2 regions of the Paenibacillus nicotianae genome follow, and region 2 is predicted to be linked to the other one. Evidence: riboswitches for the same ligand, from Rfam matches in the RefSeq annotation. Region 2 holds a riboswitch; the other holds the start of a gene.

Region 1 (15,945 bases), 180 kb from region 2:
CGCTTCGCCAGCGATCTGAATCATGGTATCAATAAAAGCATCGAGTGTTTCTTTGCTTTCTGTCTCGGTAGGTTCGATCATAATACATTCTTCTACATTCAGCGGGAAGTAAACGGTAGGTGGATGGTACCCGAAATCAAGTAATCGTTTGGCAACATCCAGTGTACGAATACCGTACTGTTTGAGCCCTTTACCAGACATTACAAACTCATGCTTACATACGCTTGTATAAGGCATTTCATAATGATCTTTGAGACGGTGCATCATATAGTTGGCATTCAGTACAGCACATTCAGATACTCGGCGTAGACCTTCTGGGCCATAGCTACGAATATACGTATAAGCACGCACTAGAATACCAAAGTTACCATAGTATGCTTTGACGCGACCGATCGAATCAGGCGAACCGCTACGAAGAGTAAATGTACCATCTTCTAATTTTTCGACAACTGGTTCAGGTAGGAAAGGAAGCAATCTGCTTTTCACACCGACAGGACCTGCACCCGGGCCACCGCCACCATGCGGTGTACTCATTGTTTTGTGTAAGTTCAAATGCACCACATCAAAGCCCATATCACCTGGACGGGTAATGCCCATAATTGCATTGGAGTTCGCACCATCATAATAGAGCAATCCGCCTGCTTCATGGACGATTTGTGCGACTTCACTGATTTGCTTTTCAAAAAGACCCAGTGTATTTGGGTTGGTTAACATCAGAGCAGCCGTATCTGATCCAACAGCAGCACGAAGTGCATCAAGATCCACTAGCCCTTCTGGTGTCGAAGGAATCGTAATCGTCTGGAATCCAGCAACGGTAGCACTCGCAGGATTGGTACCATGAGAAGAATCGGGTACGATCACTTTAGTACGATGCTCGCCACGTTTTTCATGATACGCACGAATCATCATTAGACCTGTCCATTCACCATGCGCACCAGCAGCAGGTTGCAAAGTCACAGCATCCATACCTGTTAGAGCAGCAAGGTCTTTTTGCAAAGTATGCATCAATTCCAGTGCACCTTGAATACTTTGCTCTGGTTGATACGGATGAATTTTCGCAAATCCAGCATAACGAGCTACATCTTCGTTCACTTTAGGATTGTATTTCATTGTACAAGAACCGAGTGGATAGAAGCCATTATCAACACCAAAGTTACGACGGGACAATTCGGTATAATGACGAATCACATCGACTTCATATACTTCTGGTAAAGCAGGCTCTTCTTGACGAAGCATTTCCTGCGGAATCAATTGAGATACATCGATACGAGGAACATCACAATCCGGTAAAGAATAACCAACTCGACCCGGTTGACTTAGTTCAAAAATCAAAGCTTTTTCAGTAACAACAGCACCTTGTACAGAAGTAACGGTCTCATGGACTACAGTTTCGTTTGTCATAGGATTGCCTCCAGTTCAGTTGCCAATAGATCTATCTCGGCTTTGGTACGCTTCTCTGTGACTGCGAATAAGATATGACCGGACAATTCAGGGTAAGACAAGCTTAGATCATAACCACCAATCATTCCTTTTGCTAACAATTGAGTATTGATATCAGCGACCGAAGTTCCTTCTGGTAACGCAAGCACGAACTCATTGAAAAAAGGAGATTGGAACGCTAATTTGACATTAGGGATAGAAGATAATGTGTTAGCAGCATAATGCGCTTTTTGCAAATTGAGATCAGCTACATCTACCATACCTTGTCTACCCATCACAGATAGATATACCGATGCGCATAGAGCAAGTAATGCTTGGTTAGAACAAATATTAGAAGTCGCTTTATCACGACGGATATGTTGTTCACGAGTCTGCAATGTCAACACAAAACCACGTTTACCATCGATATCTTTGGTCTGTCCAACAATTCGTCCCGGCATACGGCGCATTAAAGGTTGAGCAACAGCGAAAAATCCACAAGTAGGCCCTCCTAGTGACATAGAGATTCCAAGTGGCTGTGCATCACCAACAACGATATCTGCTCCAAGTTTACCAGGAGATTCGAGTAATCCTAGTGAGATCGGATTCGTACTAACGACCAGCAAAGCACCTTTGGCATGTGCTAGATCAGCCGCTGCTTGAATCGCTTCAATACCACCAAAAAAGTTAGGAGATTGGACAAGTACTACAGCCGTCTGTTCGTCTATCGCTTCAGCAAGAACTTGAATATCGGTAACTCCATCTCCATAAGGAACTTCAACCACATCCAGATTCAATCCACGAGCGTAACTGCGTACCACTCCGCGGGACTCGGGATGAATAGTTGAAAGAGCAATAATTTTTTTGCGTCCTGTAGCAGATGCTGCAAGAGAAGCCGCTTCAGCGAGTGCAGTTGCACCATCATACATACTTGCATTAGCAACCGCCATACCTGTTAATTCACAGATATAAGATTGAAATTCAAAAATCGCTTGTAATTCACCTTGACTGATCTCCGGTTGGTATGGAGTATAGGCTGTATAAAATTCAGAGCGTGAAATCACATGATTGATCACAGAAGGTAAATGATGGTCGTATAAGCCTGCACCCAGAAAGCTAGTATAACGATCTGTATCTGCATTTTGACCAGCAAGACCGGACATATGACGGGTAAGTGTATATTCATCCAGCATTTCAGACATAGGCATCGTGCCTTGATAACGAAGAGATGCCGGAATATCTGTAAATAAATCCTCTATCGAAGAAGCACCCACAACTTCTAACATTTCAGCTTCATTCTGTGGGGTCATAGGAATATAACGATGCGATTTCATAAAGGTAGACTCCTTTGGGGCAACATATCCGTTGCCTTGTGATTTTATTTAGTGACAGCAGACGCTCGTTTGTAGAAAGGAGCTTTGACCACTTCAGCTTTGAGCATTTTACCGCGAATCTCAAGTTCTATTGGTGTTCCTAGATCAGTGCTGTCAGCTTCAATTAAAGCAAGTCCAAGATTACGCTTGAGTGTAGGGGATTGAGTTCCTGTAGTGACTTCGCCGATTTGGCGTCCATCTCGATAGACCGGATAGTGAGGACGAGGAATACCCCGATCGATCATTTCGACTCCGACTAATTTACGAGATAACCCTTTTTCTTTTTGCGCGACTAATGCATCTTTACCTGTAAAATCATCTTTGTTGAGCTTCACAAAATAACCAAGTCCAGCTTCCAGTGGCGAAATATCGGCGGATAGCTCTTGACCGTAAAGTGGCAGACGAGCTTCAAAACGAAGCGTATCACGCGCACCTAATCCACAAGGTATCAAGCCAAGTGGTTCTCCAACTTGTAGCAGTTGTTCCCAGATCACCGGAGCGTCGGTAGCAGATACATACAGTTCATAGCCATCTTCACCGGTATAGCCTGTACGTGAGATGAGAGCATGAACGCCGAAGATTTCAGCTTTATCGATAAAAGAAAATCCGGCTAGTTCAGCATAACGATCACTTTGCGTAGCCGCTTGCAAAATAGCAACTGCTTGAGGCCCTTGTAAAGCAATTAGTGCTGTTTGTTCTGAAATATTTTCAAGAGTGACTTGAGCAGGCAAAGACTGCTTCATCCAATCGATATCTTTATCAATATTCGAAGCATTGATCACCAGCATATAATGTTCTTCGCCCAGACGGTATACCAGTAGATCATCGACTACACCGCCTGTTGGGTAACACATTAATGTGTATTGAGCTTGTCCATCTTGCAGACGAGAAGCATCGTTAGTTAATAATTGCTGCAAATAAGCGAGTGAACCTTCACCTGAAATGATCACTTCACCCATATGAGAAACATCGAATAATCCTGCTTGTTCACGTACAGCTTCATGTTCTTTTTGAATTCCTGAAAATTGAACAGGCAATTCCCAACCGCCAAAATCGATACAACGTGGAGAACCGGATTGAGCATAAAGAGCAAAAATCGGCGTGCGCTTCAGTTCTGTTGTCATGATCGTCACCTCATCAAATTAGTATTGTGGCGAAAAATCGCATATATCATTTGTTTGTAAAAAAAGAATAAAATCATTCGAAAAAGCTCAACAAAAAAAGACAGAGAGAAAAGGAAATAAGCAGGTACTATACCTGAACTATTTCTTTTTCTCCCTGTCCTTGATACCTGAGAGTTACCTTGCACTTCTAGTCATACTGAGAAGCCACAAGTTTCCCCTTGGGTGATTGGTCGTAATTATTCGGATATCGTCGGTGACCGAATAACGCCAATTCTCTCCAGAGCTGCGTCCGGTACAGGTCCCTTTTACCTGAGAGATTCACCATCACTGGCTTACTCCTTCGGCGCTGTCATCATTCTGAACAGTCTCTCCCTGTACTTTCATTCGCTACATATGATGTTATGTATTTCCGAACATTAAGTATTGAAACAGTGATGAATGTATGTATATTATATTAATACTTGATTCAAAAAGCAATGTCAAGAGTATTGACAGTATAATCTGCCTTGCTATACGCTTGTGTGCATGAAGACATCACAACCATGAACCGGAGGAATGAACAATGAGTGAGATTAAAGATCAATTACTGTACAGTGCAGAACATGAATGGGTAGAACGCATCAGTGATGATACCGTCCGTATCGGTATTACTGATTTTGCTCAACATCAGCTAGGAGATATCGTGTTTGTTGAATTGCCACAAGCAGGTGCAGAAGTTGCTTCTGAAGCTGTAATTGGTACGATTGAATCGGTTAAAACTGTATCTGATCTTTTTAGCCCGGTGACAGGTACAATCACTAATTTCAATCCTGAATTAGAAACAGAACCTGAACTGGTCAACTCTGATCCTTACGGACGTGGCTGGATGGTAGAAGTAAAAGTTAGCGGTGATCTAGATACTGCATTATCAAGCCTTTTGAGTGCAGAAGCTTATGCTGAACATGCACAAGACTAAGTTGTAAAAAAGTGAATATATACAAAATAAGTAGATAATATCTAGTTATTTGTATTGTAACAAGATTAAGACTGAAAGCCTAGCAGGTGATCAGTCTTTTTTGGTATTCATTTTTAGTATGTATTGATGTTTTATAATTTTAGGTTGGAGGAATCTGGATAATACGATAGAATGATTAAATAAAGCAAAAATAGAATTTTTTTACATAGAGCGAATGATATAAATTTCATGTGATATGAACACTACACTTATGTTATTGATGACTACATCTGGAGGGGAGATTGTTGTCTAAATATCTATATCGTTTATTTTTGATTATGGTGATATTGGGATCACTGCCTGTACTGGTCATCGGAATATTTTCGTATACATTAGCAGCCGGCGATGTAGAGCAAAAAGTACAGGATGGTAATGCACAATTGTTGAATGAGACTCAATTACGTGTAGATCAGGTACTCAAAACATTACAGTTATCGGCTGTTCAATATGTCAATTCTTCATTGGTAACCGAAACGATGAAACAGCCTTTACAATCAGGAGACTTTGAAAAGATACGAAATTTAACAACAGGATTCAACAATTTGCAAACGATTACATCGCTGGACCAGATGCGATTAATTAATTTTGAACACAATTGGGTAGTATCAGGAACATCATTTAGTCAAGTGTCTGATGCCGAAGATCAAGCAGTACTTCGATCATATCGGCATAATCGAAATAGTATGTTCTGGGTAACAGATACATCTATCGCTAATAACGGATATACGTCAAATATAGATATGATGACTGAAAATGAATTAACGGCTACATCTTCCGCCAAGAAAACAAAAGTAGTCAGTATGGTGTTCAAAATTCCATTATTACCTTCAACCGGTGAGCCGCGTGGGTTGTTAGTATTAGATATTGCCAATGATGAGATCGATAACTGGGTCACCAGCAGTACACGTCTTGGACAAATCTATGTGTTTGATCAATATCAACAAGAATTTCTAGATAGTGGTCAGAATACACAGTATCCAGGCTTACAAAATGAAGTATTTAATCATGTTCATCAAGGGCAACGTCAAGGATTTTTTAACTGGAAAAGTGAAGGTAAAGAAGTAGGCGTGACTTATTCTTCTTCCACATTAAACGGGTGGGTATACGTATCTGTTGTATCTATAGGACAGATTACGTCCCAGACAAGAAAAATAGCGATTTTGACAATTAGTGTCTGTGTAGCGATGTTATTGTTAACCGCTTTGTTGGCTTTTCTTAGCAGTCGTCGTATGTATTCCCCTGTCTCCAAATTGATGCAATTGTTAGGAGCGGGAGAGTCAGCAGATTATACAACAGGGCTGAAAGCAGAACAACCGTCTACAATCACCGGATATTTACGTGTTCTATTAGGCAAAAGCAAATCAGCAACTGGATATGATAAAAAGTCTGTGAAGCGGCGAGACGAATTTGCTTATATTGGTGAACAGGTTGAACGCATGCGCTTAACAGGAAAAGAGCTAGAAGAGCAGATTCGAGAGCAAATCCCGCAGTTACGTGAATTATCTGTTATTAAGCTGATTAGCGGGCAGATTCCAGCTAGTGAATTTGAACGTCGTCGCCAAATCTATGGATTTCCTCAACCTGTACATTCTATGGCGGTATTGGTGCTACAGATCGATACCGTGCAAGGAACACGTTATGAAGAAACCGACCGGGAACTGCTTTTATTTGCGATTAATAATATGGTGTCTGAATTAATTTCTGTAGAGCATCGATTTAGCCCTGTATTGATAGAGCAATCGCAAGTCAGTATTCTGGTAGAACCTGTAGACAATGAAGATGCAACTTCATGGTATCATGCTCAGGCAGAGCGGGTGCGTACTCAGATTCAAGATTATTTGACATTATCGGTTAGTATCGGGATCAGTCGTCCTTTTGAACATTATCAAGGCGCTCCTGATGCGTATGGAGAAGGATTAGAAGCGCTCAAGCAACGAATGAGTCTGGGGAACAAATTAATTATCCATTTTGAAGATATCGATCATAGTACAGCTATGGAAGTGGCAGTATATACTCAGCTCAAGCAGTTAGAAGATCGTGTGATTCAATCGCTCCAAAATGGAGATTACGAGCAGACGCCTCTTTATTTTGATGAGTATATTCGTCATGTGATGGACAAAGAAATTCATTTTCGCGATTATCCGGTGTTACTGACTCAATTAGCGGCTCGTGTCTATGAGATTGTGCAACAAAAAGGTGGAACCGTAAATAGTGTGTTAGGCAAAAAAGCATCGTTGCATAAATTGCTTGAGTTACAGACAGTAGAAGAAATTAGGCAGTGGTTTACACAATCGTTATTTGAGCCGTTACAGCAGTTTTTGCAAAATCAGGCAGAATCACAGTATATGAATATCGCTGATCAGATGATCCAGATGATTCAACAACGATACGAGCAAGATTTGTCATTAGAAATGTGTGCAGAACAGCTTAATTTTCATCCGGTGTATTTGAGTCGTGTATTTAAAAAAGAAACAGGAATTAAGTTCAGTGATTATGTAGCAGAATATCGAATGAATCAAGCGAAAAAATGGTTAGAAACGACTGACTGGCGAATCGCTGATATTGCAGAAAAATTAAGCTATAGCAACACGACAGCATTTATTCGTATTTTCCGCAAAATCGTAGGTACTACTCCTGGAAAATATCGCGAAGAACATCGCAGTCGAAAGTTAATATAAGACTATTGTAGTTGAATCTAGCATATATAGAGGTTGAAAAAAGGTTATTTCACACATGAAAAAAGAAGCTAAAACCCTGATATAGAAAGGAATAGCTTCTTTTTTTACATATAAAGCTAAAATTGGATGATAGCCTGTTATCCTTCTGGAAGCGACAATAAGTCTATACAAATGTTAACGCTTTCAAGGAGGGTGAAGGATGGAAGCTAAATCAGTCAAATCATCTACACGTATGCGTACAAAAGAACGTCAGGCGAATATGTCATGGAGGGAATTTTACAAAAATCGTTGGTTATACATTATGTTATTACCCGGGATTATCTATTTTGTCGTATTCAAATATGTACCGATGTACGGCATTGTGATGGCATTTCAAGATTATGTTCCATACCGGGGCATCTGGGAAAGTAACTGGGTAGGATTCAAGCATTTTGAACGCTTTTTTAGTGAACCGCAATTTTGGATGTTATTTCGCAATACGCTGATTCTGGCGGTATACAATATTATCTTCTTTTTCCCTTTACCTATTATTGTATCGTTAATGCTCAATGAAGTGGTGACGGAACGATTTAAACGGTTTGTTCAAACGTTAATCTATGTACCGCATTTTGTCTCATGGGTAGTTGTTGTCGGTGTATTTTATATGATTTTTACTACAGAAGGCGGAATTTTAAACGAACTGATTTTTGCAATTACCGGTCAAAAAATAGCGTTTCTACTTGAACCCGGTTGGTTCCGTACGATGATTATTTCGCAATCGATCTGGAAAGAAGTCGGTTGGGGAACAATTATTTTTCTAGCGGCTTTGTCAGGTGTAGATACTCAATTGTATGAAGCTGCACGTATGGACGGAGCAAGTCGTTGGAGACAATTATGGCATATTACTTTACCGGCTATCCGTAGTACGATCATCATTTTACTTATTTTACGTCTGGGTACTTTTTTGGATACTGGATTTGAACAGATTTTCTTAATGCTGACTTCCACGAATCGTGATGTGGGTGAAGTGTTTGATACGTACGTGTACGTCAAAGGAATGACGCAAGCACAGTATAGCTATAGTGCTGCTGTTGGATTGTTCAAATCAGTGATTGGCTTGCTGTTAGTTGTCGGAGCGAATCAATTAGCCAAAAAATGCGGAGAAGAAGGTATCTATTAATCTGCATCTATACTTTTAGAAACGATTGGCTAGATATCCAAGTTACTTATCGTCCGAAAGGAGACAACATCATGAAACAAGATCGTACATTAGGGAATCGGCTGTTTGATTATACCAATCATACTTTGTTGTTATTGTTAGGGATTGTAACGGTATTGCCTTTTATCTATATCACTGCTGTATCATTTACCAGTCCGGCAGAAGTCGCTAAAGGAGGATTTATTCTTTTTCCGAAAGAATTCTCGCTGGCTGCGTATCGCTATATTTTCTCAACATCTACACTACTGAATAGCTTATGGGTATCGATCTATATTACAGTGGTCGGTACATTGATCAATTTACTGCTTACCACATTGATGGCGTACCCGTTATCACGTCCTTATTTGCGAGGTCGAAAATACATTATGCTCGGTGTACTGTTCACCATGTTATTCAGTGGTGGGATGATTCCAACGTATTTTGTCGTCAATTCTCTTCATTTGACGGATACCCTATGGTCGTTAATGATTCCAGGCGCGATTAGTGCATTTAACTTGATCGTACTCAAAAACTTTTTCCAACAGATTCCTGACGGACTGGAAGATGCCGCCAAAATCGATGGATGTAACGACGTGTCTATCCTTTTCCGTATCGTTCTACCATTGTCGCTACCAGCAATGGCGACATTCGCACTGTTCTACTCGGTAGCCCACTGGAATAGCTTCTTCAGCGCTATTCTATACATCAACGATAGCGACAAATGGCCTGTACAAGTGTGGCTACGCGAAATCGTTATTTTAGCTCAAAGCCGAATCGGAGACACCAGTATCGAAGAAGCCGATATCCAACCACTCACCATCCGAATGGCAGTTATCGTATTCTCTACATTACCAATCTTAATGGTCTACCCATTCCTACAAAAACACTTTGCCAAAGGCGCACTTCTAGGCTCAGTCAAAGGCTAAATCCTTAATAACACCTATGTAAGCTTAAAATACTTATTTGAGATGATTTAAATAACTTAAATAAGATAAGTAGTTAATAAAGTCACCATCATCTAAACCGAATCCAATAACCAAACCCTAAACACAACCTATTTCTATCCATAATCATCACGTACACCAAAACAAGAATAAAACACCTAAAAGATCAGAATCAACTCTAACAACACCTGAACTACCAATACTCAACACAAACAATTTCAACTCAATCCAAATTTCAAAATCTCAAATCTTTACATCCTAAAATCCCTAAATTCTCTAAATTCTCTAAATTCTCTAAATTCTCTAAATTCCCTAAATTCTCTAAGTCAATTCTTTAAAATCTTTATGTTTTACATCTTTTCTGCCACTACCCACCCAATGTGCTAGGCGGAGGGGAAGAGGGATTCTGGAAGTCGCCTTTAAGACTCGGATATCGACCGCTTGCGGTCATTTCAAGATATCCGATCTTACCAGCGACTGAAAGAACCCTCTTCCCCGAAGCCCTCCACACCCCCTCTCAACGAAAGGAGATTATTTATGAAAAAGCAAACAGCAGCTTTAATGTGTCTTGTGTTAGCGACATCTACCGTACTTAGTGCATGTGGAAGCAAAGGATCTCAAGGAGCATCAGTCGATAATACGATCACAATGGCGATTTCTCAAGTAGGCGATATTCCTTCTGCCGGTAATCCTATTCAAACGCAAATTGAAAAATATACTGGTAAAAAGTTAGACGTGCAATGGATACCGAACTCGGCATATGATGACAAAATCAACGTCATGATCGCTTCAGGAGATATGCCGGAGATTTTGAAAGTGAATTATACACCTGCTGTGACCAATGCGATGCGTAACGATGTGTTCTGGGAAGTCGGCCCGTATCTCAAAGATTATCCTAACTTAGCCGCTCAAGCAGATGTATTTTACGATAATGTCAAAGTCGATGGCAAAATCTATGGTGTACCTCGCTTTTCCGATATTGCACGTGCGACATTGATTTACCGCTCGGATTGGTTTAAAAAGCTCAAGTTAGATCTACCGAAAAGTACAGAAGACTGGTACAACGATGTGAAAGCGTTAACATTAAATGATCCCGATGGAAATGGTAAAAAAGATACGTATGGCATGATGTTATTCAAAAAATACAACGAAGGCGAATATTCTTTTACAACACGTCTGGCTGTTAGTCTGGGTGCACCGAATAAATGGAAAGTCGAAGAAGATGGTTCGTTTACACCTGAATTTATGACCCCCGAATATAAAGGTGTAATGGATTTACTCAAACGTCTATATGATGAGCAATTGATCAATCAAGATTTTGCAGTATTTGATTCTACAGAAGCTGATAAGAAATTCGATTCTGGTCTAACCGGTATGAAGATCGCTGTTGCCCAAACTGCCAAAAGTCAGCTTGAACGTTTACAAGAAAATGTACCCGATGCCGAGGTCGATCTTGCCAAATTAGAAGGCCCGGACGGTTATCGTGTTCCAGCTCAATCCGGTAATGCAGGTATTCTTGTATTTCCCAAAGTCTCTGTACCTACAGAAGCTGATCTCAAAGCGCTGTTGTCTTTTTTGGATAAATTAATGGACCCTGAAATGTCTACTTTGTTATTACGCGGAGTCGATGGCAAGCATTATAAGAAGTTAGAAGATGGACGGGTAGAAATGACTGATTTTGCTGCTTTTCAACGTGAAGTGAAGCCATATCGTGATAATCTGCCATTGGTCGAAGGCTATAACGTGCCTGCGCAAAAAGATACCAAGATTGGCGAAAAAGGAGTAGCGATGGCGAAGGAGATTACGCAGTATGCTATTCCGAATCCAGCACTTACTTTGTATTCACCGACCTATGAAGAACGTGGTGGTGATCTGGATCAAATGATTAACGATGCACAAACCAAGTATATTATGGGCAAAATCGACGAAAATGGCTGGCAACAACAAGTTGAACTATGGAAAACATCTGGCGGTGACAAAGTGATGCAAGAATACGCAACCTCGTACAAAGAACAGCAACAACAAAAACAAAGCAAATAACCATGTTCGTACTATAATGTCCGGGAGGAAATAACAATGAAATTGGTAGTTAAACAAAGTGCATGTTGGACACTTGCTACTGTATTGGCTTTGGGATTAACAGGTTGTGGCAATAGCGATTCAGGAGCGGCAACAGCGGATTCTTCGACAGTACGTATTTCACTGATGCAAGTCGGTGATATTCCCAAAACTGGAAATGATGTAGAAACAGGACTGGAAAAACATATCGGTAAAGATCTGGATATTCAATGGATTCCAAGCTCTGCTTTTAACGATAAAGTCAATGTTATGATCGCTTCAGGCAACTTGCCTCATATTATGCGTCTAAATTATATTCCAACTACTGTAGGTGCAATTCGTTCAGATCAATTTTGGGAGATCGGCCCTTATCTCAAAGACTATCCCAATCTAGCTGCTCAAGACCCGGAGTATTACAGCAATATCACTGTCGATGGTAAATTGTATGGAGTCCCGAATTTCCGCGATATCGGACGGGCGGCTATCGTGTATCGTAAAGACTGGTTTGATACATTGAAATTAGGTGTCCCGAAAAGTATAGAAGATTGGTACAACACCGCCAAAGCGATAGCGACTAAAGATCCTGACGGTAATGGCAAAAACGATACGTACGCTTTTCCATTATTCAAAACATATACTGAAGGTTCTCAAGCTCCTTTGACCCGTATAGCTGTAAGTCTGGGTGGAGTGAATCGCTGGGGAGTAGATGATACTGGCAAATTCACGCCTGAATTTATTACACCGCAATATACTGAAGTGTTACAAATGATGCATCGTCTGTATGCTGAAAAATTAATCAATGCTGATTTCCCTTCACTGGATTCTACAGAAGCAGATAAAATGATGGCATCCGGTAGAATCGGTATGAAACTAAACGGCGTAGCCACCAATGGAAAAAGTACACAGCAATTGCTAACTGCTGCGGTACCGGATGGAGTGGTGGATATTTCTCCATTTGTAGGGCCGGAAGGGATTCGGATAGCAGGTGAACCGGGTAACTTTGGTTTTCTCGCTTTCCCCAAAGCGACAGTACAAGATGAAGCGCAACTTAAAGATTTACTAGGTACACTTGATAAACTGATGGATGAACCAACAAGTACATTGCAATTACGAGGAATCGAAGGCAAGCATTACAAAAAAACAGCAGACGGCAAAACAGAATTTATCGATTTCGATGGATACCAACGAGATGTGAAGCCGTATCGTGATAATTTGCTCAATATCGAAGGCTATCATGTGCCTGAATTGGTTGATACTGAACTTGGTACCAAAGGTGTAAAATTATCAAAAGACGACCGGAAATATGCGGTATCCAATCCAGCGTATAATCTGGTATCTGATATCTATACAGAGCGCGGTCAAGAGCTGGATCAGATGATTAGCGATGCACAGACCAAATACATTATGGGTGAATTAGATGATGCTGGCTGGCAACAAGCGATTACAAGCTGGCGAACTGCGGGTGGCGATCAATTGATCAAAGAATACGAAGAAGCGTATGCCAAATTAAAGCAGTAAATCACTTATTGTATCTCTACGCAAATAGTCAGAGGTCATTACATCGTCAGCGAGAATATTCGATACAATCGATACGAAAAAGTTACTAAAAAATAGGTACGTCAAAACTGTGATTACTTTGTTTCTATTCTTATTACCTAGAGTAGAACATGAAGTATAATCACAGTTTTTTAATGTAGTATCATGATCATCCAGTAATTATTGTATTCTGTTACCGATCAGTAGATGCGTAGAAATAGATGTACTGGTTTATTAACAAGAAAAGAATGACTTACAGGAGGAACATCATGAATACAAAACGTGTATTGATTACAGGTGCCAATTCCGGTATGGGACTTGCTTCAACAATAGAATTAGCCAAGCGTGGATATGAAGTCATTATGGGTTGTCGCAACGAAGAACGCGGGCAAAAAGCATTACAAGAAGCACGTGACAAAAGCGGTTCTGATCAGATCAGTCTGATGAAATGTGATCTGGGATCACTACAGCATATTCGAGAGTTTGCCGAACAATTCAACCAAAAATATGATCGCTTAGATGTGCTACTTAACAATGCCGGTGTCGTTAATTTGAAGCGTCATGAAACAGCAGATGGATTTGAAATGAGTATCGGTGTTAATCATCTCGGTCATTTTTTGCTTACTCATTTGCTGTTAGATGCACTCAAATCTTCACCGCAAGGACGAATCGTTGTTGTGAGTTCTGGTGCGTATAAAATCGGTAAAATTCATTGGGATGATCCTTATTTGCACAACGGATATACAGTCATTAAATCCTATGCTCAATCCAAAATCGCTAATATCTTTTTTACACGTGTGATGGCTGACAAGTTAAAAGATACAAATATAACGATCAATTGCCTGCATCCTGGAGCTGTAGCTACGAATATTGGAGTAGATCGAGATACTGGATTTGGAAAACGTATTCTAGCCGGAGTAGCATATCTCCCTTTTTTCCAGACACCCGAGCAAGGCGCCGAAACGGCTATTTTCCTTGCAGATGATTCTTCGGTTGCTCAATCTTCAGGATTGTATTATTATCGCAAAAAGATCCATAAGCTCAAGCCCAAAGCACTGGATGATGCAGAAGCTCTTCGTTTCTGGGAATGGAGTCAAGAACAGGTGGGCTTACAAGAGCAATAAGAAAGTAATTTCGGTCACACACAATATGGAGTCTAATCGTTCTAATCTGTTATGCGATTTGTCTTACATGATCTATCATCTACTGGTACAATAGAATCATCTGATATCTGTTATAATCAGAACAAAAAAAGAAAGGATGATGATACCGAATGAGTAACGAATATCCGCCGAATCCTAATGACGTTCAGCAGAATCCGTATCAAGCTCCACCTCAACAGCAATATGGAGGAATGCCACCATACCCGCCGTATATGCAACCACCTTTGCAAGGATTAGGCGGCTGGTTAGCTTGTTTTCAAGTGTATATGTATTATGTACTTATTGCTTTGATATTTACTATTCCTAGTTACATATTTTTAATCTGGATGTACAAGAATCCAGGGCAGTTTGATGCGGTAGTACCTGGTATGACTAATAGTGTATTTTCTGTTTATGGCAACAACTTTATGTTGGTGATGATTATGGGAATTGTCTTTTCCATTATTTCGTTTCTGTGGATGATTACTAATCTAGTGTTCTTTTACAAACGCAAAAAATTCTTGCCACGTGTTATGATTGCATACTGCTTATTCCAAATCGCTGTAGGCGTTGTGACAATGTTATTGATTCCTAAAATAGGAATATTTCCGACAATAGGTAATATTTTTAGTATTGCTACGCTGGTTGCTTGGATTTTCTACTTTATGCGTTCTGTACGTGTCAAAAACACATTTGTTCGTTAATCCATCACATAATCTTTCGTCAATTACGCTGATCTTTACATTTGTTTTTATACAAGGAGGCAGATTAAATGAGTGATCAACATTTACCTTACACGATAGAAATAGCTAGACAAGAAGATTTACCTGCTATTGTCGATATTTATAATTCTTCTATTCCTGCAAGGTTGGCTACTGCGGATACAGAACCTGTAACAGTAGAAAGCCGACAAGCATGGTTCGATGAACATGTTCCTGATCGTCGTCCATTGTGGGTGCTGTGGCAAGATGGACAGATTGCAGGTTGGGCAAGTCTACAGACATTTTACGGACGCCCTGCTTATAACGGTACTGTAGAGCTAAGTGTATATGTACACAACGATTATCAAGGCAAAGGTATAGGTAGCAAATTAGTCTCTTATGCGATTGAGCAAGCTCCAACAATGCATATACATACACTGCTTGGTTTTGTATTTGCTCATAATGATCCAAGTCTGAATTTGTTGCGTAAATTTGGATTTGAAGACTGGGGACATTTGCCACGCGTTGCTATTTTGGACGATGTAGAACGTCATCTAGCGATTGTAGGCAAACGGATAGATACCAAGTAAAATGATCTAACACGTTAACTGTATAGATGCAACCTAACACCTGATAATGCGTCTAATCATTATCAGGTGTTTTTGTATTTTTTCGCAAAATGCAACTGACTTTTGGAGATATCTGATAAGCTGGGTAGGTTGCTCAAATATACAGTTGACGTTAATATGAATGAGGAACCATAACAATCATATAGAGATAATACTTATTCGGGCAGATG
Region 2 (15,945 bases):
AGCGAATAATCAAACATGCTGCTTTTGTAGCAGTGATTGTATGTTTGATTATTTATGTAACACCTTTACGTACACAATTTGTAGCAGGATATTATAAGCCTGTGACAGTGCCTCAAGAATATACTGAAATGGCGAACAAGTTAACCGACCCTGATCGTTATGATAGCAAAGCGTTATATTTCCCGATAGCAGATAATATGATTCAGAGTTTTAACGGTGTAGCTACACCTTACTGGAATAAAGGCGAGACATCGATGCAGAAAGCAACTGGTGATTTTCAAGTGTATTCTTCGCCCAAAAATACAATTTTTCACCATGAAGGTAATGATCCGAGTATTACGTATTATATGAACTTTTTGGAGTATATGTTGGACAATGGTTTGAGTTCCAAAATGGGTTCATTGTTTTCTACATTTGGTATCAATCAGCTTGTTTATCATAACGAATATGAAGGACAGGAGAAGCGACAACAATTTCAATTATCGATGTTAGAAGATCAGGCGGGATTGAAGCGAACGTATCAAAATTCGATCTTTTCTATCTTTCAATTGGATCAGGCTCCTGATTATATGAATATTTTGCCTGCCAAAGTCGTTACTCCTTACGGATATAGCCGATTGGAAAGTTATAGCCATCAACCAGGGTTTAATTTTAATCAATTCGGTGTATTGTTCAGCACATTGAATCCTAAGCTTAATACGATTCAAACTGTTCGCAAAGGCGATTATGTGGAAGCTTCTTCGTATAATGATCTATTTCTATCGCAATTGCCAGAAGAAGATTATTTACGCCCATTTGATGCAATCGAAGATGGCAATGCTTTTTTAAAGTGGTCCAAAACATTTGCTTCTACCAATGATTGGCTCTGGTATCTTTCTTCGCAAAATATTAAAAACTTTTCATTTGATATGGAAATGGATGCAGGTATAGCGGTTACTTTTGCCAGTGAAAAATTAGATGTACAGCCTTATCAGATGAGCAAGCTTGAAGGAAAAACGGTGGTCGATTTTGATTCATTATTACGAACTGAAAAGTTTTTTACACCGGATAATCCGCAAATGTTCAGTGTACAAGCGAATCCTCTGGAAGGATTGAATGATGTACCTACATTACATGGAGAAATTATCAAAGGTGATGCCAACAATATCTGGCAAGTTGCCAAATCAGGCATGATCGAAGCTAAAGAAAATAATCCGTATCAATTCAATATTACTGCATCCGGTCGGGGAACCAATAAAATGCATGTCAAAATGAGATTTTACGATGAACATATGGATGAACTTGGAGTGAGTTATGTAGTAGCTCCTTCTGAAGAAAACAACTTCAATGGTGTTAATTTCTACGGGGAATATGTGTCACCGCCAGGCAGTAAATGGATGCGGATAGATCTGTTAACACAGCAGCGTCCTGAACAAAAAAATTACTGGTGGATTCATGATATTCAATTGCTGGATCTAGGGAAATATCGTAAGCCAAATACATTTACGATGCATAAAAAGTTAGAGCAAGAGCAGACATCGCATGTGTATGCAAGAATATTTATGAACAAGCAAGGTGGAGAACTGGTCTTTGGACTGCCTGATAAGCAGGTGAAGATTTCTACTCAACATGAAGGAAGTAATCAGTTTGAATGGATCGATCTGGGAGAACATCATTTTCCCGCAGGAGATTCGGCAATTACCGTTAATAATGTAAAAGGATTTAATGCGATCAACTTACTGGCGATTGTGCCTGCTGATCAAGTAGAGAAGTTATCGTTCCCTGTAGAACAAGCAGTCAAACGAGTTAAATTATTTTTTACATTAGAAGCTGAAAATGATTTTTCAGGACAAGGCAATACCCAGACCGAACGTGCTTTTCCTTTGTTAAGTATGGGACGAGGAATCAGTTATCAACAAGGAACATTGCAGAAAAAAGTAGATATTCTCAAAACAGCCAACTATTCTGCATCGATTCTAGCCAATATTCCTTCCGGTTATCAAGGGAACTTAACGATGAAATGGATCAATCAACAAACAGGCGAAGTTATTTCCCGGCAAATATCAAGTGATCAAGCCTATACTCAATCGGCAGAGAGCAATAATATCAAAAATACAGTGATCGAGACGTTACCTGATCAAGATGGATTTGCCAAGCAAAAATTAAGTATTCCAGGGTTACTTCGTAATTACGGGCGTATCCAATTCAATGATCTATTGCTAACCAAAGGAACTTATCAATTGAAATTAGTATTGGATAGTCAGGTGCCTTCTTTAACGACTGAGCAAGATATTCATTTGATGAAAGCTAATGAAGTAAAAGTACTGCCAAGTGAAGAGACGAGCGAAAGTTTACTTCAAAATAATTCAGCCGAATGTATGACAGATATCCAGCCTGGTCATACGCGAAAAGTAGTATCTGCTCAAGGTATGTCGATTGAATATGCACCTAGTTATTCTTGTGATTGGAATATCTATGCTTCTCAAAAAATGAAAGCTAATCCATTAGAAGAATATTCCGTTACTCTTGATGCGATCTCACAACATGTCAAACAGCGTCATATGAAATTAGTATTTTTGAACGCTGATTCTCAGATTCTACAGACTTCTTATATTAATGAAGTGGAAGAAGAGGATAAAACGAAGTGGAATCACTATGATCAAATTATAAAAGCGCCAGCCGGAACTGCGATGATGCAGTTCCAAATGCTAGCGCACGCCGATCAGAAAGTAAAAGGTTCTTTTCAAATCAAAAATTACTCTATTATTCCGTATAAAGCGATGATCATGGTCGATCAATTCATGTTATTTGAAGGTCAAAATATCAATCAATTTTTTACTGTTCCTTCACTTAAAGCGACCATCAAAGCTAATCGTGAAAACTCGATGGAACGAAGTTTTGTACTGAACAACCCGCAACACGATCAAGTGCTGATTCGTGAAACTGAATCACCGAATCCGCTTTGGGAATTGCGCCTGAATGGAGAGACTCAGCGAGCAAGACTGGCTGTGAACGGCGTGACCACTGGTTTTATAACCGAAGGTAGTGGAAGTGGCACTGTTATTATTATTCTAGCTTCTGCTTACCGTATAGGCTGGGTACTGTTTGGTATAGGGATCCTAGCTGGTATCGCTTGTATTCTTCCTTATCGACGCTGGAAAAAGCGAAGGCGAATGTAAAACAATCTAATCCTGTATTTCTGTTACATCACATATTTGTATCCTGTACCCCAGACTGTACGAATATGCTGAGGATTTTTGGGATCGCGTTCTATCTTTTTACGCAAGCTGGAAATATGTACATCAATCGTACGATCCAGATAAGCGCGATCTCCTCCTTTAATACGATCCATTAATTCATTGCGGGTAAACACTTTGCCCGGATAATTATACAGTTCTTTCATAATAGCAAATTCGATATGAGTCACTTCAACTTCTTGTTCTTCTACAAACAAACTATGACGATAATCATTCACAGAAATGCGTCCTTTTTTGTCTTTGGATACATTGACTTTGGGTTCGGTGATAATTGTCGGACCACTGCGCCGTAATAATGCTTTGATCCGAGCATCCAGCTCTTTGAGGCTAAATGGTTTACACAAAAAGTCATCAGCACCGTTATCGAGTGCCTTGATCCGCTCATTTAGCATCGTATTGGCAGATATCATCAACACAGGTACGGTAGATTGTTTGCGGATCTGACTGACTAATTCACTTCCATCCATATCTGGAAGCATAAGATCGGTTACGATAATATCTGGTTTGAAATGAAACAGTTTTTGAATAGCATCTTTGGAATCATGAATCATTTCGGTAAGGTAACCTTCTTCTTGAAGAAAAAATGCAATCATATCTGCCAGACTTTTCTCATCTTCAATAAGAAGAACTTTGATAGACATCGCTGTCACTCTCCTGTATGAAAAATAATAGGCTTGTTGAATATCTCCCTTTACTATTCTATAACATGCTTAACCTAACGATATTTAAGCAAATATATAGAAAGATCAAGAATAGAATTTCAAGTAAACATAGCAATCTCAGGTTTAAAACAATGAAAGTAATCCAAATGTTAAAAAAATGCGAATCAATTAGCATGAAATTTTATACGGAAAAGAGAACTTTCTTAAAATATACATGAGAAAATGGAATAGGACTATAGTATCATTCGACTCCCTATATTTATTTTCGGCAGAAACAGCTAAAATGAACAGTTTTTTAAAGTTCTTACTACATTTTTCGGAAGAGGGTTTCATATATGCGCATGATATTGTTGTCCGGTGGGTCAGGTAAACGTTTATGGCCTTTATCGAACGTTAATCGTCCCAAACAATTTCTTCCTGTTCTTCGTTATCAAGGTCAGCCTGAAAGTATGCTACAGCGAATCTGGAGACAGTTGCAAGATGCGGGTCTGTCAGAACAGGCTTATTTTTCGGCTAGCGGGTATCAAGCTGATCTGATTCGCGGTCAAATTGGTATCGATGCAACGATTATTGAAGAACCTGCGCAAAGAGATACGTTTCCGGCAATCGCTTTAGCAGCTTCATATTTATATCATCATGCTGGTGCTACACGTGATGAAATGATAGGAGTAATGCCAGTAGACGGTTATGCCGGTGACGAATTTTTTGAGCATTTGCGTAAGCTTCCATCGATATTGGAGAAGTCTGGCGATGACATGGTTCTTATGGGTGCATCTCCAACGGAGCCTTCAGACAAATACGGATATATTGTACCATTGATGTCTGAACTGGTGGATAAGGAATATTTTGGTGTTTGTTCTTTTTTAGAAAAACCAGATATGATCACTGCCCAATCGTTAATACATAAAGGGGCATTGTGGAATTGTGGTGTATTCGCATTCCGCTTAGGATTTTTGCTAGACCATATTGAACATCAAGGTTGGAACTCTAACTATAATGAATTGTTAAAGCATTATTTAGCATTACCCAAAACAAGTTTTGATCTAGCGGTTGTAGAAAAAACAAAGCATATATCAGTATTACCTTTTCATGGAGAATGGAGAGATTTGGGAACATGGGATTCATTGATTCGTGAAATGGATTTTGATGTGACAGGTTCAGGTTATATTTCTCCCTTATCTCAAGATACACGTATTATTAATGAACTTGATATACCGGTAAGTGTATGGAATGTTCCTAATGTTATCGTAGTAGCAGGACCTGACGGTATTTTAGTCACCAATCGCGAAGATGCAACAGGAATTAAAGAGATGGTCGGACAGATAGAAATCGCTCCACGATTTGAAGAACGCTTCTGGGGCAAACAAACCATTATTTCTCATCGTCAAGATGAAGGCGGACTGGAGACCGTAACAAAACGCGTAGTCATTACATCCGGTCGCTTTATCAGTTATCATGAGCATAAATTACGCAAAGAAGTATGGACGATTATATCAGGTATAGGATATATCTGCCTTGATGGAATCATCACGATGATTTCTCCAGGAGATGTCATCGTTGTAGAACCAGGGATAAAACATTGCATTGGTGCTTCTGAAGGTGAGCTGGAATTTATTGAGTCACAGATAGGCAAAGCTGTATCGGAGACTGACATCATTAGATACGAATATCCTGGAGTGACTCCAGATGATTTGTTATCAGAAGGTCTTTCGGGTTAACCTGCTGTCCGTGGTAGAAAGGACCGTTAGTCATGAAATACAGAATACTTCTTTGGTTCCGATCTCCTTTGATAGGAACAATCATCTTAACGATCTTTGGCATAGCAGGCAATTATTTTAAATTGGATTTATCTTTAAATTTACGTTTTGCACTTGGCAGCGCAGCACTTCTGATTATTTTCCGGTTATATGGATTACGATTTGCTGTGCCTGCTTTACTCGCTATAAATATACCTTTTGGATCTGGCGGGTCTTATCTTTTTATGACCGGCTTGTTTGGTTTGGAGATTTTATTTTTGTATTTGTATTTCAAACGATTTAACAGAGGCGTTTTATTCAAAGCCGATGTTATTTTTTGGTTATGTATAGGTCTACCTCTGATTTACCTTATTTATCAGTATCGTATGGAAGCTATCAATATTCAAATGATCATATTGATTCTTTTGGAGCAAAGTTTTAATAGCATTATTAATTTATTGATCGCTTCTATTTTGTTAGAAAGTATTATGAGTCGGGTAGCGATAGGCAATCAGCCGATCTATTCGATTTCATTGGGACGTATTATTTTTAAATATTTAATTGCCTTCGTTATCTTTACAGCGTTATTATTACTAGCAGTTAGCAGTCATAAACAATTTTATGATATTCGAGGATTGTATTCTTCGTATATGGAACGTTCTTCTGAAGTGTATAAACAAGATATACAACATAGTTTGGCAGATATGCGGAAAACCAAACCGTTAATGAACACGTATAAAAAAAACTTTTATATCGATTCAGTCGTCGTCAGCCCGTCAGGTCAATCGATGTATAGTACGCTAAATAGAGAAACTACACAACAACTTATAGAATCTAACATAGATGAATCGTTGATCATTTCTACTACAAAAGATGGAGCTACTATTTTTCATCATTTCCCTATAAATCGGTTAACCTTGATCGAGCGATGGCAGGAGTCGTACTTTGTTATGGATATTCCACTAGATCATCATTATCGATTAATTTTAAAATTGACAGCCGCGTTTTATTTAGAACGTATTTATATATTTTATATTCAAAGTATTATGACTATTTTAATTGTGATTGGAATTGCGATTTTACTAGCAGTGCCTATTAGCCGTAAAATTACCCAACCGTTATTACAATTAGCCAAAGCATCTAACAATATTCCCGATAAATTGAGTAAAGATAAGCCGATCGATTGGCCTGATAGCAATATTGCAGAGTTTCATGCATTGATCGATAATTTCAAAGTAGTATCTCTGGTATTAGAAGAGCAATTTTTGCAAATTCAACATGACAAAGAGAATTTAGAAATTCGTGTCGTTGAACGTACATTTGATCTGGCTGAAAGTGAAGCTCAGAAAAGCGCTATTCTTAAATACGCGATCAATGGCATCATTTCTACAGATCATCTTCAAAATATAACAGAGTTTAATCCTGCTGCTCAAAAAATGTTTGGGTATACACGTGAGCAAGTTATCGGCAAGCCGTTATCAGAATTATTAATACTGGATCATTTTCAAGCAGCAGAAAAAAACTGTCCGGTCACAGCGATTCATTCAGATGATACTACTTTTCAAGTGGAATTAACACGCAGTGAGATTCTAGCAGAAGAATCTTCTTTTCAGACGTTCTTTATACATGACTTGACACAACAAGAAAGAGTACAAGCCGAGCGTTATGAACATGAGCGTCAATTGGAAATGCTAACCGATCGATTGCGACAAGAACAAGGCGCCGCCGAAAAGCAAAAAAGTATTACTGGTAATTTATTGGAATCGGTACAAGAAGGTATTGTGATGTGCGATTCACAAGGGGTTATTTCATTTATTAATCCAACGATGTTATCGCTATTTCCGATCAAAGATTATACCGGTTATCCGGTAGAGCAATTGTTGCATGATATCGAACGTTATCTGGCTACTGGAACGTCTGTGTGGATCGAAAAGTTAGAGCGATTTTTGCAAGGGGAAGATACATGGAATCAAGGCGAGATCGTTTTGTTAAAAAACGAAAAGATTCTGTCGCTCTATGTAACACCTGTAAGAGATACTGTACAACAGATTGAGCATGGTGTGATTCTTGTTTTTCGAGATCGTACTGAAGAAGAGCATATGAAGCAAATGCAAAATGAATTGATGAGCGTTGTTTCTCATGAATTACGTACACCTTTATCAGCAATGATGGGCTATATCGAAATGTTAATGATCTATGAAGACATGTCGATAGAAAAAAGGCATGCATTTATAGAAACGATTCATCAAGAAGGACAACGATTGTCTCATTTGATAGACGATTTTCTAGATATTCAGCGGATCGAAGCTGATTATGCCGAATATCATATGACATATATTCCGCTTTACGAAATGTTACAAGGTATTTGTGATCAATGGAATCCCGAATCAAGAGACCGTATCGTCCTTCATCACGCAGGATTACATGAAGTATTTATTAATGGCGATCAGCAACGATTGATTCAAGTCTTTCGAAATTTAATCAGCAATGCACTCAAATACTCTTCATCCGATTCGATGGTTCATATTGTGATCAAAGAATTACAAGATCATATTGCTGTATCTATAGAAGATACAGGGATCGGGATTCCACCGGAAGATCAAAGTCGTATTTTTCAGAAATTTTTCCGCTCACGTTCGGCTTCTGAACACAAAATTAGAGGTACAGGGCTTGGATTATATATTACAGAGCGGATTGTCAAAGATCATCAGGGTGAATTGAGTTTTGTCTCCAGACCCAATGAAGGTTCTGTCTTTTCTGTAATGTTGCCCAAACCGAAAAAGAATGATTCGATTCAACAAACTGAATAATATGCAATCATCTGATTCACTGCTCTGTCTGCTAGGGTACTTACAATAGGAAACGAGATAACGGTATAGTATGATCCCAAACGATCCCAAACCTTTATCTTCAAAAGACAAATTCTGAAATATGGAGGCTTATCCACATGGCAGAAACAAAATTAACCGGTAAAATAGCAGCAGTAACAGGTGGCGGATCAGGCATAGGTAAAGCATCAGCGATACGATTTGCAGCAGAAGGTGCTGTTGTATATATGTTAGATCGTACTCCTGAAAATGCAGAAAAAACCAAAGCTGAAATTGAACAAGCTGGCGGTAAAGCATATGTGATTGAATGTGATATTTCTAAGCCAGAAATGATTGAAAGTGCTATGAAGCAAGTAGCCTCTGAAGCAGGTCAATTGGATATCGTTTTTGCTAACGCTGGTATCAATGGTAGCAAGGCTCCGATTGAAACGTTGGAAATAGATGATTGGAATCAAACGATGGAGATTAATTTACGCGGTACATTTGCGACTGTAAAATATGCTATTCCTCATTTAAAAGAAAATGGTGGTAGTATTATTATTACAAGTTCGATTAATGGTAATCGTGTATTCTCTAATATAGGATTCTCTGCATATGCATCTACCAAAGCGGCGCAAGTGGCTTTTATGAAAATGGCGGCATTGGAACTGGCTCGTTACAAAATTAGAGTCAATGCGATCTGTCCGGGAGCGATCGATACTGAAATCGATGATAATACGTATCCAAGTGATGATCTAAAAGAAGTAGAGATTCCGATGGAATTCCCTGAAGGCGATCATCCGCTTAAAGGTGAACCAGGTAAAATTGAAGAAGTCGCAAATCTTGTGCTATTTTTAGCATCTAGTGAAGCTTCTCATGTAACAGGTACAGAAATATTTGTAGATGGCGCTGAATCTCTATTAAGAGGATAGTTGTATCTACAAGTATATAAGATAAAATGCTCTATAAATATCCAGCAAAATCCTTTTTCGAGTAGATCGGGAAAGGATTTTGTTGTGTCTACCGTCAAGTTGATTCTTTTTCAAATCTATCAATTGACAGTGTCAGGTATGCTGAATTAAGCTAAAGATATCGAACGTATTCACGTCAATGGAATCAAGATCAATCACGTAACTAAATAACTGCACATGAAGATAGAGGGAGAGACTGTGGATGTATGTTATCCACCACCGAAGGAGCAAGCTTAATCATTTGGCGATGGTTAATGAATCTCTCAGGTACCCGAACCGCTATTGGATGCAACTCTGGAGAGAGCATATGAGCCACCCAAGGAGTACCACCGAGCTGTTGTATTCGGTCTAAACTCTCAGGTAACGAGGACAGAGGAATAGGCCACGCGCAGGCTATTCACTGTCTTTTTTTGTGCGCGCATATTTTAGTGATAAGGGAGAAGAGAAGTTATGCGGTTTAAAAATGTATTTAATATTATTGGGCCTGCGATGGTAGGGCCGTCTAGTTCACATACAGCAGGAGCAGCTCGTTTGGGTAGAGCAGCCCGACACTTTTTGGGTAAATGTCCTGAGCATGTACAGATTATTTTGTATGGTTCTTTTGCTGAGACGTACTGGGGTCATGGAACAGACCTTGCTCTAGTAGGCGGTCTGCTTGATTATGATACCGATGATGATCGCTTGCCGGATGCAGCAGAAGAAGCAGACCGTCAAGGAATTACGATTTCTTTTGATAAAGGAACAGGGAATTATCCGCATCCTAACTTTGTCCGTATTATTGTACAACATGGAACAGAACGTGCAGAAGTGGCAGGAGCTTCGATCGGTGGAGGCAATATTGAGATTCATGAATTAAATGGATTCGATGTGCGCGGTTCCGGTCAATATCCGATGTTAGCAGTAGAACATACCGATAGTAAAGGGGTACTTGCTGATATTACACGTACGCTAAGCGATGCTGAACTCAATATCGGATTTATGGATGTTGATCGCAAAGCACGTAGCGGAGAAGCGATGACAGTGATAGAACTTGATACGGTACCGGATCAACATGTGCTGAACCGGATTTTACAATTGCCTTATGTTACACGCGCGGCTGTGATTGATTTGAAGTAAACGAAGTTCAAAGGAGAGTGTGATATGCAATTTCGCACATTGAAAGATATTGTCCGGTTATGTGAAGAACGTTCACTGACAATCGCGGCACTTATGATCGAAGAGCAAGTGAAAGAAACAGGAGTAAGCGAGCAAGAAGTTATTCAACAAATGACAGACTATTATCAGGTTATGAAAGAAGCAGTCGAACGCGGCATTACAGAAGATACTGTATCACGAAGTGGACTGACTGGCGGAGATGCACGTCGTGTGCATGATTATATGTTGAGTGGAGATACATCGTCAGGTAGCGATGCGACTCGTGCAATGGCTTATGCTCTCGCAGTATCCGAAGTAAATGCTTCGATGGGGCGGATTATTGCTACACCTACAGCAGGTTCATGCGGCATTATTCCAGGCGTATTTGTCAGTTCACAAGAACGTTTTGGTTGGGATGATGCACATATGGTACAAGGATTGTTCGCAGCCGGAGCAATCGGTTATGTGATTGCTAACAATTCGTCAATCTCTGGTGCGGAAGGTGGATGTCAGGCAGAAGTCGGTTCAGCGATAGGTATGGCAGCCGGAGCGATTGTCGAGATGCGAGGTGGTACACCGGAACAAGCGATGCATGCAGTAGGGCTTGCTCTAAAAAATACACTTGGCTTAATCTGCGATCCTGTAGCAGGCTTAGTAGAGATTCCTTGTATTGTTCGTAATGGATTAGGTGCAGTAAATGCGTTAGCAGCGGCAGATATGGGACTAGCTGGAGTACGTAGTGCTATTCCATCAGATGAAGTGGTCGATGTAATGTTACAAGTCGGACGTTCAATGCCAAGTGAACATCGTGAAACGGCTCGGGGCGGACTCGCTCAAACACCGACCGGACGTAAAATTACCGAAGAACTAAGACGTCGTAGACAAGAAAATAAGAATTAAATAACAAATTATCCATTTATATGCATAATACTGAAAAGCCGTTTATAATAAAGCGGCTTTTTTCGATTTTTCTTCAATCCTTTCCTTAATATTCCGATAAATTGTTGTATAATTCGATATATACGTAAAAAAATTAGTAGTATAGTTGTTCAACTTTTACCCTATTTTAAAAGTAAATATATGCTTGAATGGGTCTAAAGTATTGTATTTATTTTGAAATAAAGGTTCATGCGATGTGTTTGGAGGTGAATACAACGTTATAGCTTGTTGGTTACAACAACAGGCTTTAAATAATCTTATGATATCCAAAGTGGGGTCAACACACATGAGGCAGTATGTAGCTTGCTTGCTGATTATATTACTGTTCTGTACTAATGCGACAAGCGTTTCAGCCACCAGCCCAAAAGCATTTACGGATATTGAAAAATCGTATGCTTTTGATGCAATTACGTCATTATCAGCACAAGGAGTCATTACAGGTTATAAGGATGGCAGCTTTCAGCCACAACGTTCTATTTCTAGGCAAGAATGGGCAAGTGTTTTTGTCAAAAGCTTGAATTGGACATCCGAACCAGACACCGTATTACCTTTTACCGATGTATCTCCATGGGCTGTTCCGTATGTTAGTGCATTGTATCATCATCAAATCACTAACGGGATCAGCGAAAAAATATTTGGAGTGAAGCAATCGATTACACGTCAAGACATAGCTGTCTGGTATGCTCGTTATCTTGGATTAACCGATAATGTAGCTGAAGAAGGCGTAGCTACATTTGCCGATCAAGCAGATATATCCGATTATGCCAAGTCCAGTGTATGGCTGATGGAGCAGTTAGGATTAATGCAAGGAAATGAACAACATCTTTTTGCACCAAAACAGCCTGTGCAACGTCAAGCCGCGATATTAGTAGCTTACCGAGTACTGCAATCAGGAGATGAATTACACCAGCGTGCCAGGCTATTGTTAGCACAAGGAGCAAAGCCTGTATCTAAGCCAGATACAGAAGCAAAGCCAGACCTTCAACCTGCACTGACGATAGGCGGCAATTCACCTTCTACAATAGTAGATAAAGTAGAAACAGCACCTGAAATGACAGGAAAACGGGCAAATGTTAAAGACAAAGACCGTAATCAAAACAATCCCAGACCTGATCCTGAAGTACCACCTGTGATAACGCCTAATCCACCTCCAGTTGAGCCTGTATTTGTATTTGATCGTGTCAATATCGATGCTCCTGTATTGTGGAATGATCCGGCAACGTATGATTCATATCGACTATCATTTTATTTCTGGTATCAAGGTCAGAAGATTGATTTGCCTGATAAATTATTATCCGATCTTACGTATGAATTTAAAGATGAATTAAATATATTTGATACCTATGGCAAAATTGTTCATCCTGAACATATTCCTGCAACAGGTGGATTGATTCCGGTTCAACTTCATCTGGTATCATCACAAGCGAAGCTTGATCTTCATATCAAAACAATGGTGATGGTCACTATCAAGTCACCGCCACCAGTGATTCCACCTGTAGAACAACCGGAAGTTAAGCCGGATCGTGTTATCCGCTCTGTTTATATGGATACGTATACGTTAGATCAATCGGTATCACTAAATTCAGATTCATGGCGTATTCGTTATGTACTGCAAGATGTCTATGGTCAACCGATTGCGCCCGAGTACTTACCGCCTGATCTGCATATTCGATTTGAAAATGATACAGGGATTATTGATGAGCAAGGACATATTATCAATGTGCATAATATTCCGCCTGTCGGAAGTATTGTTCCTGTCAAGATCAGTGTCACGTCACCTTCAACCAGCGTATATCTGACCAAAGCATTTGAGCTGAAAGTAGTGCCAGGTGAGCGCAAAAAGCAATATTTTGCAGTATCGGTGATGTTAGAGGGTGGAGCTGGTTCTTCGACTACGCTAGCTGAAATGCAACAAATGCGTAGTATGCTAGCACAGATCGATCCTCGTTTACACATTACATGGGCGATTGATAATAATTTTGTATTTCAAGAAAACAATCGACCGCAGTTACAACAAGTATTACAGTATGTTGATTTGTATGGAGATGAAGTTGGCATTTTGTCAGGCTATCCCAATAATCATTATACGTTAGCACAGTGGGGCAATGAGATGAATGAGTGGTTGTATATGTATCGCTATAATGCTATGAATGAGTTGCATGAATCAGGTACAGTAGGGCAGCCTTCGGTATTCGATAGTATTCCCGTAGCATATCGTCCTACTTCTTTGTCTAGCTTCGCAGTTAATCCAGAGCAGGTGACATGGCTCAAAGATCATTTTGAGATTACTTCCTATATGGGTTGGGCAGCTACACAGTATAATGTGAATCAATTATTTGGAGAAGGTTCACCATTGATGCCTTACTGGTCGAATGAGCATAATCCACTGGTGCCTGCACAGGGCAATGTCGACAATAGCGGGGCTGTATTGATGAATCCTGTTACGATCGATCCTATCGGTTCACGTTATGTTGAAAAGTCTTCACGTTGGACGATTCATCCAGGTGATCCGTACGTCAAAAATTCAAATGCTGAACCTCAACTATATACAGCACAGCAATATGTAGATAATCCGTATCAAATGATGAACACTGTTAACTATTTATCTATTGTGATCGATACCAATTGGGTGTTACGCCATGATAATTTACTGAATGGATGGAAAGACTTTGTGGATCATTTTCCAGCAGGACGTAATGTGCATATCGTAGGGATTAATGAACTCGGGCAAACGTATCGTACTCAATCAGGATCGACCAATGATCGAGCGCAATTTACACTGATGTTTAGAGGATCTGGTTATATCACAGCGATAGACGACAACAACTCACCAGCCGATACTCGTTATCTATGGACAGAGAATCAATATCAGCGTCTAATTTTGCGTAAACAAGATGGAGATCAAGCATGGTCAGTGATCGATTTTACCGATTATACCAAAACGCCTGTTCCGCAGACACCGTATGCTTTTGATAGTCATACAGAAGTGAGTTATGTGACCGGACGCAATTACAAAATTGCGCCTGATGCACCGCTAACATCGGCTGAGATTCAACGGATTCAAGAGCGATTACACCAGATTCATTTTACCGAAGAAGTGAATTATCAGTAAAATCATATACCAAAAAGCATTCCTAGATCATTAGGGATGCTTTTTTTTGATCAGTATTTCTTTAAGATTGACGATATCATCGAAAAGGAAGAACATAGAAATATAGATAGTAGCATAATATATAAAAAGGAGTAAACGATATTGAATACTCAGCCGTATCTATCGGATGATAAGTATAAGCTTAACGACATTGTTGATTTATTTAAAATAGCTTTAGCAGATAATCTAATCGGTATTTATCTACATGGTTCTCTGGCAATGGGCGGGTTCAATCCAGATCAAAGCGATATTGATTTGTTAATTGTGGTGCAAGATGTAATCAGTCAGCAAGTGAAGTTAGAGATCGCTCAAAAGCTTTTGAGATTAGAAGAACAGTTAATGTATAGTAGCGGGTTCGAGTTGAGTATATTATTGCAAAAAGATGTGAATCCTTTTATCTATCCGACTCCATTTGAATTTAATTATTCTGCTTATCACCGCGAAAAGTATCGTACAGATCAGCATTATATTTGCGGAGGATATACAGATAGCGATATAGCAGCACATATTTTTGTGACCTATTATCGGGGATTAACGTTGTATGGTAAAGAAATTACAGAAGTATTTGTACCAATCGATCCTCAGTTCTATATTCGCTCCATTTTAGCAGATATTGTACATGTATTAGACGATATTATAGATTCACCTGTATATTACACCCTTAATCTATGCCGGATATTATTTTTTCTGAGCGAAAATGTAGTCTCTTCCAAACAAGAAGGTGGAGAGTGGGCATTATCGCATGTACCTGCAACCTATTCCAAGCTTATTCAAGCTTGCCTTGATCAATATCAAGGTGTTAACACTTCTACTAAATTCGCTAAGATACAATTACAAGAATTTGCTCAGTATATGAAAAGTGAAATTCAAAAGCAAGTGAATCGTTCATACGAAAAGATAGACGATCTCAAATCATTTGGATAAAGGAGATACTATATATGTCTACATACTCTAGCAATCAAGAACAGTTCATGTATCAAACGATTATAAAATGGATTACAGATGATCGTTGGATGATGGACATTTTGCGCAATGTAAGGAGTCTGTCACTGCCAGATAGTTGGGTATGTGCTGGATTTGTTCGTTCAAAAATCTGGGATCAGCTTCATCAGATAGAACCTCGCACACCACTAACAGATATCGATGTAGTCTATTATGATGCTACTGATCTGGATAAAAAAACAGAAAAAGTGTGGGAACAACAGCTATCTCGTATCCAACCTGAATTACCGTGGTCTGTCAAAAATGAAGCACGTATGCATATTGTTAATGGGATTGCACCTTATGATTCTACTGTTGATGCGATATC

What was found. Region 2 has a riboswitch for glycine ahead of sdaAB (L-serine ammonia-lyase, iron-sulfur-dependent subunit beta). Riboswitches for the same ligand answer to the same signal wherever they lie in the genome.
Region 1: another riboswitch for glycine. It lies ahead of gcvT (glycine cleavage system aminomethyltransferase GcvT); the one in region 2 lies ahead of sdaAB (L-serine ammonia-lyase, iron-sulfur-dependent subunit beta).

What each region holds. Positions count from the first base shown of each region.
Region 1 covers NZ_JBHUGF010000010.1:77,199-93,143, forward strand. Annotated here, with positions in the region: gene gcvPB (aminomethyl-transferring glycine dehydrogenase subunit GcvPB) at 1-1,401, opposite strand, end outside; gene gcvPA (aminomethyl-transferring glycine dehydrogenase subunit GcvPA) at 1,398-2,753, opposite strand; gene gcvT (glycine cleavage system aminomethyltransferase GcvT) at 2,798-3,916, opposite strand; glycine riboswitch at 4,203-4,300, opposite strand; gene gcvH (glycine cleavage system protein GcvH) at 4,479-4,871, shown strand; gene ACFSGI_RS04660 (helix-turn-helix domain-containing protein) at 5,156-7,588, shown strand; gene ACFSGI_RS04665 (ABC transporter permease) at 7,821-8,747, shown strand; gene ACFSGI_RS04670 (carbohydrate ABC transporter permease) at 8,819-9,691, shown strand; gene ACFSGI_RS04675 (extracellular solute-binding protein) at 10,247-11,749, shown strand; gene ACFSGI_RS04680 (extracellular solute-binding protein) at 11,786-13,285, shown strand; gene ACFSGI_RS04685 (SDR family oxidoreductase) at 13,573-14,427, shown strand; gene ACFSGI_RS04690 (DUF2569 family protein) at 14,577-15,149, shown strand; gene ACFSGI_RS04695 (GNAT family N-acetyltransferase) at 15,218-15,736, shown strand.
Region 2 covers NZ_JBHUGF010000010.1:256,699-272,643, forward strand. Annotated here, with positions in the region: gene ACFSGI_RS05450 (UbiA prenyltransferase family protein) at 1-3,158, shown strand, start outside; gene ACFSGI_RS05455 (response regulator transcription factor) at 3,182-3,877, opposite strand; gene ACFSGI_RS05460 (sugar phosphate nucleotidyltransferase) at 4,234-5,616, shown strand; gene ACFSGI_RS05465 (PAS domain-containing sensor histidine kinase) at 5,649-8,444, shown strand; gene ACFSGI_RS05470 (SDR family oxidoreductase) at 8,582-9,373, shown strand; glycine riboswitch at 9,590-9,701, shown strand; gene sdaAB (L-serine ammonia-lyase, iron-sulfur-dependent subunit beta) at 9,863-10,528, shown strand; gene sdaAA (L-serine ammonia-lyase, iron-sulfur-dependent, subunit alpha) at 10,553-11,446, shown strand; gene ACFSGI_RS05485 (S-layer homology domain-containing protein) at 11,772-14,597, shown strand; gene ACFSGI_RS05490 (aminoglycoside adenylyltransferase domain-containing protein) at 14,739-15,560, shown strand; gene ACFSGI_RS05495 (nucleotidyltransferase family protein) at 15,575-15,945, shown strand, end outside.